Linked DNA regions of Limnospira fusiformis SAG 85.79. The protein of the gene in region 1 binds, or shares a complex with, the protein of each later gene. Links are inferred from orthologs where the notes say so. Each region holds a gene or a part of one and is shown in the gene's direction. Other genes may lie near its edges. The genes, in order: uvrB and pcrA.

Region 1 (6,691 bases):
TTAACGGGCATCCGTTTAATGTACCCTTGTTCAGTGAGAAGAATAATTGCTTTTTCATTAGCAATCAAATCGGTATCTTCTAGCTCACTTTCTTCGAGTTCAATTTCGGTCCGTCGGGGTGTGCCGTGACGTTGTTTAATTTCTTGAGCTTCCTGTTCAACAATTTCTAAAATCCGTTCTCGGCGATTTAAAATATCGTTTAGGTCAGCAATTTTCGCCAAAAGTTCTTGATGTTCTTGTTCAATTTTCTGAGCTTCCAAGGCGGTTAAACGTCGCAGTTGCATTTGTAAAATAGCATCAGCTTGTGGTTCAGAAAGTCCGAACCTTTCGATTAACTCCTGTTTAGCTGTAGGGCTATCAGCAGCATGGCGAATTAGGGCAATAATTGCATCAAGATTATCGAGAGCAATTAATAGTCCTTGCAGGAGGTGATCACGTTCTTCAGCTTTGCGTTTTTCATATTCAGTACGCCGCCGGATAGTGTCGATGCGGAAGTCTAGGAAAACATGGAGATATCGCTTGAGGGTAAGCAATTCTGGTTTTCCGTTAACTAGGGCTAACATATTAGCGCCGAAGTTGGTCTGAAGGGGAGTTTGTTTATAAAGGTTGTTGAGAACCACCCTAGGATAGGCATCTCGTCGGAGTTCCACGACGATCCGCATCCCTTCACGATCGCTTTCATCTCGGATATCTGATATCCCCTCCAGGCGCTTCTCATTCACCATTTCGGCGATTTTTTCGATTAAAGCGGCTTTATTGGTTTGGTAGGGTAACTCAGTGATGATAATAGCTTCCCGGTCTGGTCGTCCTCGGTGTTCAATGGTTTCAATTTGGGCAACTCCCCGCATGGTGATAGAACCCCGTCCGGTGGTGTAGGCTTCCCGAATACCAGACCTTCCGAGAATTTTCGCCCCGGTCGGGAAGTCAGGACCGGGAATATAGCGCATTAGTTCAGTATCAGTAATTTCGGGGTTATGAATTAGCGCGACTAAGCCATCGACTAACTCATTGAGGTTATGGGGGGGGATGTTAGTTGCCATTCCGACGGCGATACCGGAGGAACCGTTGAGCAACAGTTGAGGAATGCGGGCCGGAAGCACTAGGGGTTCTTGTTGGGAACCGTCAAAGTTATCGCCAAAATCTACGGTATCGGAGTCGATATCCCGCAACATGGCTTCGGAGGTCAGGTAGTGCAGGCGACATTCTGTGTATCGCATGGCGGCGGGGGGGTCATTATCGACAGACCCAAAGTTCCCGTGACCTTGAATTAGGGGCGATCGCATCGAAAATTCCTGGGCCATCCGCACTAGGGCATCGTAGACGGCTGTATCACCGTGGGGGTGATATTTCCCCAGAACCTCCCCTACCACCCGGGCGCACTTCCGAAAGGGGCGATCGGGCATTAGGCCTAGTTCATTCATGGCATACAGGATGCGACGATGGACTGGTTTAAACCCATCCCTGGCATCTGGCAGCGCCCGACCTACAATGACGCTCATGGCGTATTCGAGATAGGATTGCTGCATCTCGTTCCGCAAATCCGTTGGGATAATTCGGGATTCGGAAGCGCTCATAGAATTTAAAACTCCATTAATATTGCAAAAACCGTCGCTTTTTTGTGAAATAATTCAGATCAAATAAATTGATTTTCGATTATTATTTGAAAAGGCGCGACTAGGCTATAAAATTATAGCATACTTTGCACATATTTTCGATGGGAATCCCTCTCGGCCCTATTGCCTTTTTGTCCCCTGTTGTTAGCCCCGGCACGGTCAATGTTAACTGTTATCTACTCTGACGAATTTCTGGAACACAAAACGGGTTTATTTCATCCAGAACGACCCGAACGCCTCAAAGCGATCGTCCAAGGTTTGCGGGCCACCCCCTGGCGTGACCAACTGACTTGGTTATCACCCACTCCGCTAAAAGAACGCCACAGTCTGATTATGCAAGTCCTCAAGGCTGTTCACACCGACTCCCATATTGACAGGATTAAAAATATTGCCAGTGCTGGCGGCGGCCATCTTGACGGCGATACTCCCATTTCTGAGGAGAGTTACCAGGTGGCGCTATTGGCGATCAGTGCTTGGTTAGATGGTGTCGATCGCACTTTGACTACCGCCAGACCTAGTTTTATTTTAGCCCGTCCCCCCGGACATCATGCCGAAGCGGGTCGGGGGATGGGTTTCTGTTTGTTTTCTAATGCGGCGATCGCTGCTCATTATGCCATTCAACAGCCAGGAGTCAATCGAGTTGCTATTCTTGATTGGGACGTTCACCACGGTAACGGAACCCAAAGCCTGGTCGAAAATCACCCCCAAATGGCTTACTGTTCCCTTCATCAGTCCCCCTGTTATCCCGGAACTGGCTACCCCCAAGAAAAAGGTCAATATAATAATGTTTTAAATATCCCCATGTCTCCAGGTAGTACCATGGCATTATACCAGCCAGCTTTTGAAAATCAAGTGATCCCTTTTTTACAAAGTTTTCAGCCAGATTTATTAATTATCAGTGCTGGATATGATGCCAATCAAGCTGACCCCTTAGCCAGTATTTCCTTACAACCGCAAGATTTTGGGATATTTACAGATTATTGCTGCCAAATAACTACAAAAATTGTGTTAGGATTAGAAGGGGGATATGATTTGAAAAGTTTGGCGGATTCGGTAGTGGCAACTATAGAGTCCTGTTTAAATCATTAATCCCTCCCAGTCTGGTCAGCCATTAACTCCCACAACAACCAACTATCAGATATGATCGGAATCATATCAAATTGAACTATGGTCAAATTTGAGTTAAAAGCACCCTTTCAACCTACAGGAGATCAACCATTAGCGATCGCCCAATTAATTCAAAGCATCAAATCCGGTCATCCTAAAACCACCCTCTTAGGCGCAACTGGAACCGGAAAAACCTTTACCATTGCCGCCACCATCGCCGAATTAGGTCGCCCCACCCTAGTCCTCGCCCACAACAAAACCCTCGCCGCCCAACTCTGCAATGAACTGCGGGAATTTTTCCCTAACAATGCCGTTGAATACTTTATCAGCTATTACGACTATTATCAACCGGAAGCCTATATTCCTGTCTCCGATACTTATATAGAAAAAACCGCCTCAATTAACGATGAAATTGATATGCTGAGACACTCAGCTACTCGGTCTTTATTTGAAAGGCGAGATGTAATTGTTGTAGCTTCCATTAGCTGTATTTACGGGTTAGGAATACCCACCGAATACCTGAACGCAGCCATTCCCCTACGGGTGGGAGAAGACCTAGACCAACGCCAACTTTTGCGAGACCTAGCCTCTATTCAATATACCCGCAATGACACGGAAATCACTCGCGGACGCTTCCGAGTTCGCGGAGATGTCTTAGAAATTGGACCCGCCTATGAAGACCGTATAATTAGGGTAGAATTTTTCGGGGATGAAATTGATGCAATTCGTTATATTGACCCCGTAACCGGAGAAGTCTTACAGAGTTTAGACACATTAAATATATACCCCGCCCGCCACTTTGTGACACCGGGAGATAGGTTAGATGCTGCTTGTGATGCTATTGCTGCTGAACTTAAACAACAGTTAGCCGAATTAGAAAAAGCTGGTAAACTTTTAGAAGCCCAACGCCTAGATCAACGCGCTCGCTATGACTTGGAAATGCTGCGAGAAGTCGGATATTGTAATGGTGTGGAAAACTACTCTCGTCACCTCGCTGGAAGGCTTCCCGGTTCTCCTCCTGAGTGTTTGGTGGACTATTTCCCGGATGATTGGTTATTGGTGGTCGATGAGTCTCATGTGACGGTTCCTCAAATTCGGGCTATGTACAATGGCGACCAAGCCAGAAAAAAGGTGCTAATTGAACATGGTTTTCGTCTTCCTAGTGCGGCGGATAATCGACCCTTGAAATCTGAGGAATTTTGGCAAAAAGTTAAACAGTGTATTTTGGTCTCGGCGACACCAGGAGATTGGGAAATTGCACAATCTCAAGGTCAGGTGGTTGAACAAGTTATTCGACCAACGGGGGTAGTTGACCCGGAAATATTTGTCCGCCCAACCACAGGACAGGTTGATGATTTAATCGCTGAAATTCAAGAGAGAATCCCCAGGAATGAACGGGTTTTGGTTACGACTTTAACTAAGCGTATGGCGGAGGATTTAACTGAGTATTTGCAAGAGAGGGGTATTCGGGTCAGATATCTACATTCGGAAATACAGTCGATTCAGCGCATTGAGATTCTTCAGTCTTTACAAGAAGGCGAATTTGATGTGTTAATTGGGGTGAATTTATTGCGGGAAGGTTTGGATTTACCACAGGTGTCTCTGGTGGCTATTTTTGATGCGGATAAGGAAGGTTTTTTGCGGACGGAAAGGTCCCTTATTCAAACTATTGGGAGGGCGGCGCGCCACGTTCGCGGTCAGGCTATCTTGTATGCTGATAATATGACTGACAGCATGAGGGCGGCGATCGCCGAAACTAACCGACGGCGAACAATTCAGTTGGAGTATAATCAAAAATATGGCATTACCCCTAAATCTATTCACAAAACTTCCAGTAATGCCATTTTGGCGTTTTTGGATGTCTCCAGACGCTTAAATTATCAACAAATTGATCTGCCTTGTCCACAGGTGGATGATTTACCCTTGGAAGAAATACCAACTTTAATTCAACAGTTGGAGGTTCGCATGAAGCAGGCGGCGCAACAGTTGGAGTTTGAGGAGGCGGCTCAATTTCGCGATCGCATTCGCATTTTACGCGATAAATTAGTTGGTCGTTAATTGATTTTTAGGACTCAGCGGCTGGGCCAAAAAAAAAATTTTCTGGGCGGCCCCCGCGCTTTTTTTTTCAGAAAACCCTATCTTTTTGGGGGAGTCCGTGCTATACTATAGGATAATGGGAATAGTTGCGAAAATATTATTTTTGCTTACATCCCATTATGTAACATACTCCTATCATAGCCGACTAGCGCCGCCCTGTCAACCCCTTTTCACTTGGGCGGCCGGGCCATTTTTTTAAAAAAAAGCTATTCTAGGACAACTGGATCAGCCGATCGCAATTGCCAAGTTTTGCAAGTCCAAAAATAAGCGCCAATACCGACAAGTAAATTAGCAATACAAGCGGCGACAAAAATGCCTTTAACTCCCCACCAGAGACTACCCAAATAAGCCAAAGGAACATAAAGTAATAACATCCGGGTAATAGTCATCATCAAAGATGGTAAAGGCTTACCCAAAGCATTAAAAGTAGAACTAGCGATGAACATGAGACCCATAGTTCCATAACTAACGGGAACGAGGGTGAGGTAACTAGCAGCGATCGCGACTACATTGGGATTTTGATCAAAAGCGGTAGCGATTTGTTCAGAACTAGCAGCCAAAATAAGAGTTAATAGGACTCCCCAAAATATACAAAACAGGAAAGACTGTCGGATAGCAGTGTGTACGCGATGATAAAGTTGAGCGCCCCAATTTTGACCAACAAAAGGACCAATACTAGCAGAGAGTGCCATAATCACAATTAAAGCGAAAGCCTCGACTCGGGTAGCAATACCAAAACCAGCGACGGCTTCGGCACCCTCTGTAGCGACCAAACCTGTAACGACGGCGGTAGAAATAGGGGTAATCATATTGGTTCCGGTAGCGGGAATACCAACATGGAGAATTTGTCGCCAGTCGGACAATAGGTCTTTGGGGGTGGGAAGTTTCCAGAGGAGCATTTTTTCGCGGAAATGCAGGAATAAGACGGAAGCGATTAAAGTGGTAGCACGACCGATAACAGTAGCGATCGCGGCTCCCCGCAGTCCCATGGCTGGTATAGTAGCAAAGCCAAAGATAAATATCGGGTCAAGGATAATATTAACGACAGCAGCGACAGTCATAATCACACTAGGAACGAAGGTATTACCCGCCGCGCGAATGGCGCTAGTCCCGACCATAGGAACCACCAGAAAAATGACACCCCCATACCAAATGGTCATATACTCGCGGATAAATGGCAAGATATCAGGACTGGCTCCCAAGGCTTGAAACACGGGATTAATGGTGCTGATACCGAGGACGACTAAGACACTAACCATAAGCAGAGACAGACTGAGAGAGTTAGTGGTGAGGCGGCGGACGCGATCGCGTTCTCCCTCCCCAATAGCCCTAGCAATGACAGAAGCAGCGCCTATCCCCAGTCCCATAGATACGCTTCCTAATAGGGTGACTACTGGAAAGGTAAAACTCATCGCGGCTAGTTGTCGGGTTCCCAACTTAGCGACGAAGTAGGTATCTGCTAGGCTAAAGGCAATAATGGCAAACACTCCCCAAATCATTGGTAGAGTGAGGTTAATCAGGGTAGATGTAACAGATCCTTGGGTTAATGTTCCTTTCATAGGGCCAGCGGCTTTGAGCATATTTACAAAAGTTTACCAAAAAAAAAGGGTTGAAGCTAGGCGGTAGGTGGTAGTGGCTCTATTAGTGTTTGGGGGAAGATTGCTAAAATGTTACATATTATTGCAGAGCTTCATAAAAGTTAGACTGCGATCGCCTCAATCCCCTAATCTGTAAGCATGGTATATTAATGCCAGTGTGCTAAATCCCAATCATCCTGGGATAGATCATTGGCGACAACTGATAAACAATGCTGACGTTTGAGAATAAGGAGATTAATGGTGCCCCTTCCATTATTAAGCTACACTACAACGAGT
Region 2 (6,744 bases), 590 kb from region 1 along the record:
TATCTACAGCCAAACCTTTCAACAAGCCGGAATTACAGTTCCTCCCGTATTAAGAAATGTCCAGGGTTCGATCGCTATGGCGCGGTCAGGTAATGACCCGGACTCAGCCTCTTCTCAATTTTACTTTAACTTAGTTGACTCTCCCGGCTTAGATGGTGATTATGCCGTTTTTGGTATGGTAATGCAAGGGTTTGATGTCATTGACCAAATTCAACAAGGCGATCGCATTCAAGACGCGGAAGTTTTTGCTGGGATTTTACCAACTCGCACCTCTAATCTAATCACTGATGTACCACTTTTAAATGGTTTCATTAACACTCTTAACCGCGCCAGCTTACCCTTATCTTATGCCTTTCCAAGGGATTTGGATGCTGATAATGTCATCGAAATTACCCAGGAAATTAGCCAACAAAACCCTAAAGGAGTTTTCGCCGGGGGTGGTAATGATTTAGTGATTGGCTCAGAAATTGATGATGTAATTAATGGCAACCAGGGTAATGATACCATCTATGGCGGCGCTGGTAATGACCTGATTTGGGGTGGTCAAGGTGATGACCTCCTCTTTGGTAATGATGGTAATGATATCATCAACGGAAATCGGGGAAATGACACTATCTATGGCGGCGCTGGTGATGACTTTATTCGCGGTGGACAGGGTGATGATTACTTGTCTGGAGATGCTGGAAATGATATTCTCATTGGTGATTTGGGTGCTGATACCCTCGTCGGTGGTGAGGGTGCTGATACTTTTGTTTTAACCCATGCTGATGCTACCATTGATCAGGCTGATCTGATTCTCGATTTTAACCTCGCTGAAGGCGATCGCATTGCGGTAGTCGGCGATATTGACCCATCAGTATTAATCCTTAATTCAGTGGGTAATGATACTCATATCCTTCTCCCAGAGGGGGGTATTTTCGGAGTCGTTCAAAATGCACAACCTGATCTAGTTAGACAAGGACTATTTACCCTCTCACCCCAAGATTTAGCCCTGACTATTGGCTAATTTCTTACCCTAGGGAACTGTATTTTTATCTTATCAGTCTAGTTCCCTAGATTACTAAATACTATTACCTACCCTTCCTCACCAGTTAAAACTATGTCACCATTATCTTTAATTCCTCTGGCGATCGCTTGTATTTCTGTTTGGGTCAGCCTCAGTCACCACGGACACTGGTTTGATGAACTTCCCCGCCTTCTCGCCGCCGTCATCGCCACTATATCATCAATGTGGTTTTTTGTGATTATTCCCTGGCCGGTTAAACTTAGTCTAATTCTGTTAACCTTAATTGTCGGTAACTTTTTGCTCAAAAAACAACTAGGTCTTAGATAGCAATAAATACTCAATCAATATCGCATCTTTTCCCGTCCCGTCAAAAATTCGACAACAGCAATAGCGCCCTAACTCATTCCCCAGGGACATCCTCTCGTTGATTTAGACTATCTGGAGGTGAACTGAAACCATATCCAGTTGCATTGCTCCCATCGTCGCTATCTGAGGAAATATAAGGAACCTTTGTGGGCGCTACTACCGCGTTTTGACGAAACAGAGTTTAGAGTGAACAGCTTAGAATACCTCCTGGTTGACCGAGTGATTCCCTCGAATAAATCTAGTTTGGCTGGAGTTACATCGAAACTAACAAAGTTAAGTGCATAGCTCCCATCGAAAAAGTAGAGGAAATATCAGAACCCTATAGAGGGGCTGCTCTCAAACATGACAGACTCGAAATGAAACAGTGTTTTACCTCCTGATTTTCACTACATTGGCGATGAACAAGTTTGGATTCGTTCTAGTCCTCCTTTTAGATATAAAACCGACAGATTGAACATCGCTTTTGGTATCTGTCAAAGAAGCCTGTTTGACTTCAATTACTACTTTAGCACTATTAAATATAAGTGCAAGCATATTAAACCAAACTTAACAATTTAATGAGTGACACAATCTAAATATATTAAATTTCGTTAAAAATATTCTCTATTTTCCTGGGTATAGTATCCTGTGTCTTTTTGTCTGTAGGGGTTTGACAAGATTTTACTTAATAAAGTTGACCATTTTTGAGAAACCATTGTATTGACACGGAATCTGGTATAATGAGTTGTTTGTCTATAAATAAATGGCTAAATTTAGCGGGCAAATGTAAAGAGAATGTTACAATAGGGGGATTAATCCTAAGCCGAATCTAATGATGCACCCGCTGGACCAGGAAATCGAAGCAACTCGGAAGCAAATTTTAGCCCTAGAAAGGGAAAAAACCCAGATCCAGATTCACGCATAGGCAAATCACCCCAGAAATCACGCCAGAGAATAGCTCTCCAGAAGCGATCGCCATAGCCTACCGAAACCATGCGCGAGAAACCGCCCACCAGTCAGCAGAGGTCAAAGGTATAGAAGATGCGATCGCCGCCCTAAAAATCCACCTGCGCCATAAACAACAGCAATTAGAACAATTGAGACGCAGCCAGCCTACAGAAGAACAACTAGAAGAAAGCCGCCAGCAAGCGAAACTACACGCCGATCGCATAAACCAACTATCCAGGGAACTCCAAGCGGAAGCGAAAGCCCTGAAAGCGATCGCCGATGAAATCACCCCCCTCTACTGGCAGGTGTACCATAAGCCCTTTATTACCGGATTTAGCAATATTTCCGTCCCCCAGGTGCGTTCTGATGGGGATGTTTGGACAATTCTCAATAAACTTGTCTGAAGTCCCAAATCTATGGTAATGGTATACGATGAATACTACCCCCCTTTTGTTAAAGGTTAAGCGATCGCAGCCACTATGGAATCCGTAGACTTCCTAACTTCCCTCAACTCATCCCAACGCCAAGCCGTCGAACACTTCTGCGGTCCAATGTTAGTAGTTGCTGGCGCAGGTTCCGGTAAAACTCGCGCCCTCACCTATCGGGTAGCCAACCTGATCGACAATCATAAAGTCAACCCCGAAAATATCCTAGCCGTCACCTTCACCAACAAAGCCGCTAGAGAAATCAAAAACCGGATCGAGTCAATTTTTGCCCAACAGCAAGCCCAAAAACAATACCAGAAACCCCTATCAGCCTTAGAACCCGCTACCCAAACTCAACTGCGATCGCAAATTTACCGGAAACTCACCAAACATCTATGGATGGGAACCTTCCATAGCCTCTGTGCGCGGATTCTTCGCTACGATATCAACAAATACCAAGATGAAAAGGGCCGTCAGTGGAAACCTAACTTCTCAATTTTTGATGAGTCAGACGCACTAGCCCTAGTTAAGCAAATCGTCACCAAAACCCTCAACCTAGACGACAAAAAATTCGACCCCCGCAAAACTCGCTATAAAATCAGTAACGCCAAAAACCTGGGATTGTCTCCCCAACAATACCTACAGGAGAACCCCGACTATCAGGGGCGAGTAACTTCGGAAGTCTATAGTTTATATCAAGATGCCCTCGCAGCTAATAACGCCCTAGACTTTGACGACCTAATTCTCGTCCCCGTCGCCTTATTTCGCCAAAACGAACAAGTTTTAGCCTACTGGCATCAAAAATTTTGCCATATTCTAGTTGACGAATATCAAGACACTAACCGCACCCAGTATGACCTGATTCGCCTATTAACAACCAATGGAGAAGCACCGCCATCTTTTCACAATTGGCAGAATCGGTCTATTTTTGTGGTGGGGGATGTAGATCAGTCTATTTATTCCTTCCGAATGGCAGACTATCGGATTATGCTGGAATTTCAACAAGATTTTGGCGATGGTTTACCGGATGATGACAGCCGCACGTTAATTAAACTAGAAGAAAACTACCGATCGCGAGAAAACATCCTAGAAGTAGCCAACCATCTCATTCAAAATAACACCACCCGCATTGACAAAATTCTGCGCCCTACGCGATCGCCTGGTGTTCCGGTCTGCTGTCATAAAGCCGATGACGAAATGGCAGAGGCTAACTTTGTAGTTGATAATATCAGAACCATTATCAACCAAAACCCCGAAATCGGCTTCGGTAGTTTTGCCATTCTCTATCGCACCAACGCCCAATCTCGACCCTTTGAGGATGTATTACTGCGTGAAAATATACGTTATAACATTGTCGGCGGGCTAAAGTTCTACGATCGCCGAGAAATTAAAGATGCCATATCTTATCTTCGCGTTATTGCGAACCCCGCTGATAGCGTCAGTTTGCAAAGGGTGATTAATGTACCTCGGCGCGGTATTGGTCGCACTACCATAGACGGCTTAAATAATGCCGCCCAACAGTTAGGGGTTCCCCTCTGGGAAATTATTAGTGATCAAGACTCCGTTAATACTATTAGCGGACGCGCCGCCAAATCTGTTAATCGCTTCGCCCAAATGATTCAATCTTGGCGCGCGCGCCTAGAAACTACCACCGCCCTCGAAATTTTAGATGGCATTCTGGAAGACTCTGGCTATTCCCAAGACCTCAAACAACAAGGCACTGATGAAGCAGATAACCGCCTAGATAACTTGCGGGAACTCTGTAACGCCGTTTCCCAATTTCAGGAAGAACAGGAAGATACCAGTTTACAGGCTTTTTTAGCCAGTGCATCCCTATCCTCAGATTTAGATAATCTTCAGGAAGGAGAAGAAGCCGTTTCTCTGATGACCCTACACTCCGCTAAGGGGTTAGAATTTCCCATTGTCTTCCTAGTGGGTTTGGAAGAGGGACTATTTCCCAACTTCCGCAGTATTAACGACCCTCTCAGTTTAGAAGAAGAACGGCGACTTTGCTATGTAGGCATCACCCGCGCCCAGGAACAGTTATTTATTACCCACGCCAGGGAAAGGCGTTTGTGGGGGTATCGCGAACCTTGTGTTCCTTCCATGTTCCTAGGCGAATTACCACCAGACCTAGTGCAGGGATATAAACCTTTGACCCGTCGCCAAGCAGCCAAAACCACCACCAAGAATAAAAAAGCCAAGGGGACTACCAAGAAAAGTCCCCAAGAGTGGAATGTGGGCGATCGCGTTTTACACCGCAGTTTTGGTGTTGGTCAAATCACCCACATTTTCGGAGATAAGCAAGGTAAGCTATCTATAGCCGTTAAATTTCAGGGTTCTAGCCCCAAAATTCTTAATCCTAGTGTAGTACCTTTAGAGTCCCTAGATTAGGCCTAGAATATGCCCAGAATATTCCATATACTGCGGGTATACACATAACCCACCCCTAGCATCACCCCTACTTCCGTAGTCTCTCTGATGTAGCCTACATTAAAGCGACCCGTCAAGATGAAACTGTAGGAAATTGGTACGTCAACACCCGTCATAAACAGGGGACCGAAGCTAAAATCGCTATTGAATAGGTCCGCATAAATGATGCCAGCACCTATAAACGGAGAGGCAACTATACCCCCTGTATCTACCCGCATGGGGAAGCTATAGGTCAAAGCCGTGACACTAGCACCCTCACCAATAAGCACGCCGCCAGTGTGCAAAGATAGATTCTCAGAATATCCCGCTTTACTTAAAGTGCCGCCGCCTCCCTTACCCAAACCAGAAGCATTCCCGGTAACGCCAATATTACCCCCAACCGCAAAATAGCTGAAGTGGTTACTCAAGCGGCGGTTATTCCGGTCAGCCGCGCGGCGAGGATTATCCTGCCAGGATTGAGCTATGATATCATCCCCTAAGATATCATCCCCCAAGGCTATCTCTTCAGCAATGCGCCATTGTGGTTGTATGGCTACCACATTTAAATCAATTGCATCGGTAGAAGGGCTATTTTCGTTGATTTCTGACAGATACTGAGGAGTTTCTTGGCTATTAGTATTAACTAATTCCGCGATGGTTTCAACTTCTGGGTTAGTATTAACTACTTCCGCAATGGTTTCAACTTCTGGGTTAGTATTAACTAATTCCGCAATGGTTTCAACTTCTGGGTTAGTATTAACTAATTCCGCGATGGTTTCAGGAACTGCTAATTGAGATTCTAAGTCTTGGGCTAAACTCAATAAATTTTTGTTAACTGGTGTTTCCTCTGATTCCTGAAAGTCTTTAATAGTCCCCGCCGCCAAAACTTGACTACCGCTCAAGGCTACGATCGCAAAACAAGCAAGAGCAACCGACTGTTTAAAAATGGTCATACTGGCCCCTCACAACATTCAGCTAGGAATAACGGAATCATACACCATCTTGCCAGGAAGGGAGAACCAAAATATATTTTTCTTATTAATTCTGGACTCTCCCCTCTCGCAGATTAACAGTCAGCCCACCATAACTTTAGTCAAATCTATCATTAAAGGTGCGGATATGTTCTGCCAACTTTTGAGAAATTTCTGGGTTATAAATCCTGAGATAATTCCAGTAATTTCCAAACACAGATTTCACATAACCATAGGTTTCAGGATAGGGGATTTTATCGATAAAGTCATCAGGATCATTAAAGCCAAACCGCCTTACCCAATTAGCTACCGCACCCGGACCGGCATTATAACTCGCCACAGCCAACAGTGAATTATTGTTATATTCTCGGTGGGTAAAATCAAAGTAATAAGTTCCCAAATTTACATTATCTTCAACATCTTCTAAAGAGTAGTTAGTCAGTTGAATTTTCTGGGCTACTTCTGCCCCGGTTTCGGGCATTACCTGCATTAATCCAGTCGCGCCAACCACTGACTTAATTGAAGGCATAAACCGCGACTCCTGGCGAATTAGAGCGGTAACCAAGACTGGATTTAGTTGGCGTTTATTTGACCAACTCACAATAGTTTCTAGGAAAGGAAAAGGATATAAAGACTC

The links.
Region 2: the proteins of uvrB (region 1) and pcrA are in contact, whole or in part, in a crystal structure (PDB 7EGT), measured with the Thermus thermophilus proteins. The link is inferred for Limnospira fusiformis SAG 85.79 from one-to-one orthologs. Residues at the interface, in WP_096411307.1 of Thermus thermophilus: Glu23, Leu25, Arg26, Asp27, Gly28, Glu29, Arg30, Phe31, Arg55, Glu326, Asp327, Phe328, Glu379, Ser382, Gln383, His398, Gly400, Arg401; in WP_096412145.1 of Thermus thermophilus: His654, Arg656, Phe657, Gln666, Asp668, Glu669, Lys680, Arg681, Leu682, Ser683, Lys685, Tyr686, Ala687.

What each region holds. Positions count from the first base shown.
Region 1 is NZ_CP051185.1:1,666,208-1,672,898, forward strand. Bases 2,305-5,279 are described here. They hold uvrB (excinuclease ABC subunit UvrB), read left to right. Parts: upstream 2,305-2,780; coding sequence 2,781-4,778; downstream 4,779-5,279. Other genes in these bases: HFV01_RS07930 (histone deacetylase family protein), read left to right, coding at 2,305-2,702; HFV01_RS07940 (MATE family efflux transporter), read right to left, coding at 5,024-5,279. In the rest of the region: gyrA (DNA topoisomerase (ATP-hydrolyzing) subunit A), read right to left, coding at 1-1,574; more of HFV01_RS07930, read left to right, coding at 1,776-2,304; more of HFV01_RS07940, read right to left, coding at 5,280-6,397; HFV01_RS07945 (phycobilisome rod-core linker polypeptide), read left to right, coding at 6,653-6,691. UniProt on the Escherichia coli protein: The UvrABC repair system catalyzes the recognition and processing of DNA lesions. A damage recognition complex composed of 2 UvrA and 2 UvrB subunits scans DNA for abnormalities.
Region 2 is NZ_CP051185.1:1,072,744-1,079,487, reverse strand. What follows is about bases 2,421-5,448. They hold pcrA (DNA helicase PcrA), read left to right. Parts: upstream 2,421-2,778; coding sequence 2,779-5,118; downstream 5,119-5,448. Other genes in these bases: HFV01_RS05180 (hypothetical protein), read right to left, coding at 5,121-5,448; HFV01_RS05190 (hypothetical protein), read left to right, coding at 2,449-2,703. In the rest of the region: HFV01_RS05205 (peptidylprolyl isomerase), read left to right, coding at 1-1,006; HFV01_RS05200 (hypothetical protein), read left to right, coding at 1,100-1,333; HFV01_RS05195 (hypothetical protein), read right to left, coding at 2,170-2,346; more of HFV01_RS05180, read right to left, coding at 5,449-6,089; HFV01_RS05175 (lytic transglycosylase domain-containing protein), read right to left, coding at 6,226-6,744. UniProt on the Escherichia coli protein: A helicase with DNA-dependent ATPase activity. Unwinds DNA duplexes with 3'-5' polarity. Translocates on single-stranded DNA with 3'-5' polarity. Initiates unwinding more efficiently from a nicked substrate than double-stranded DNA.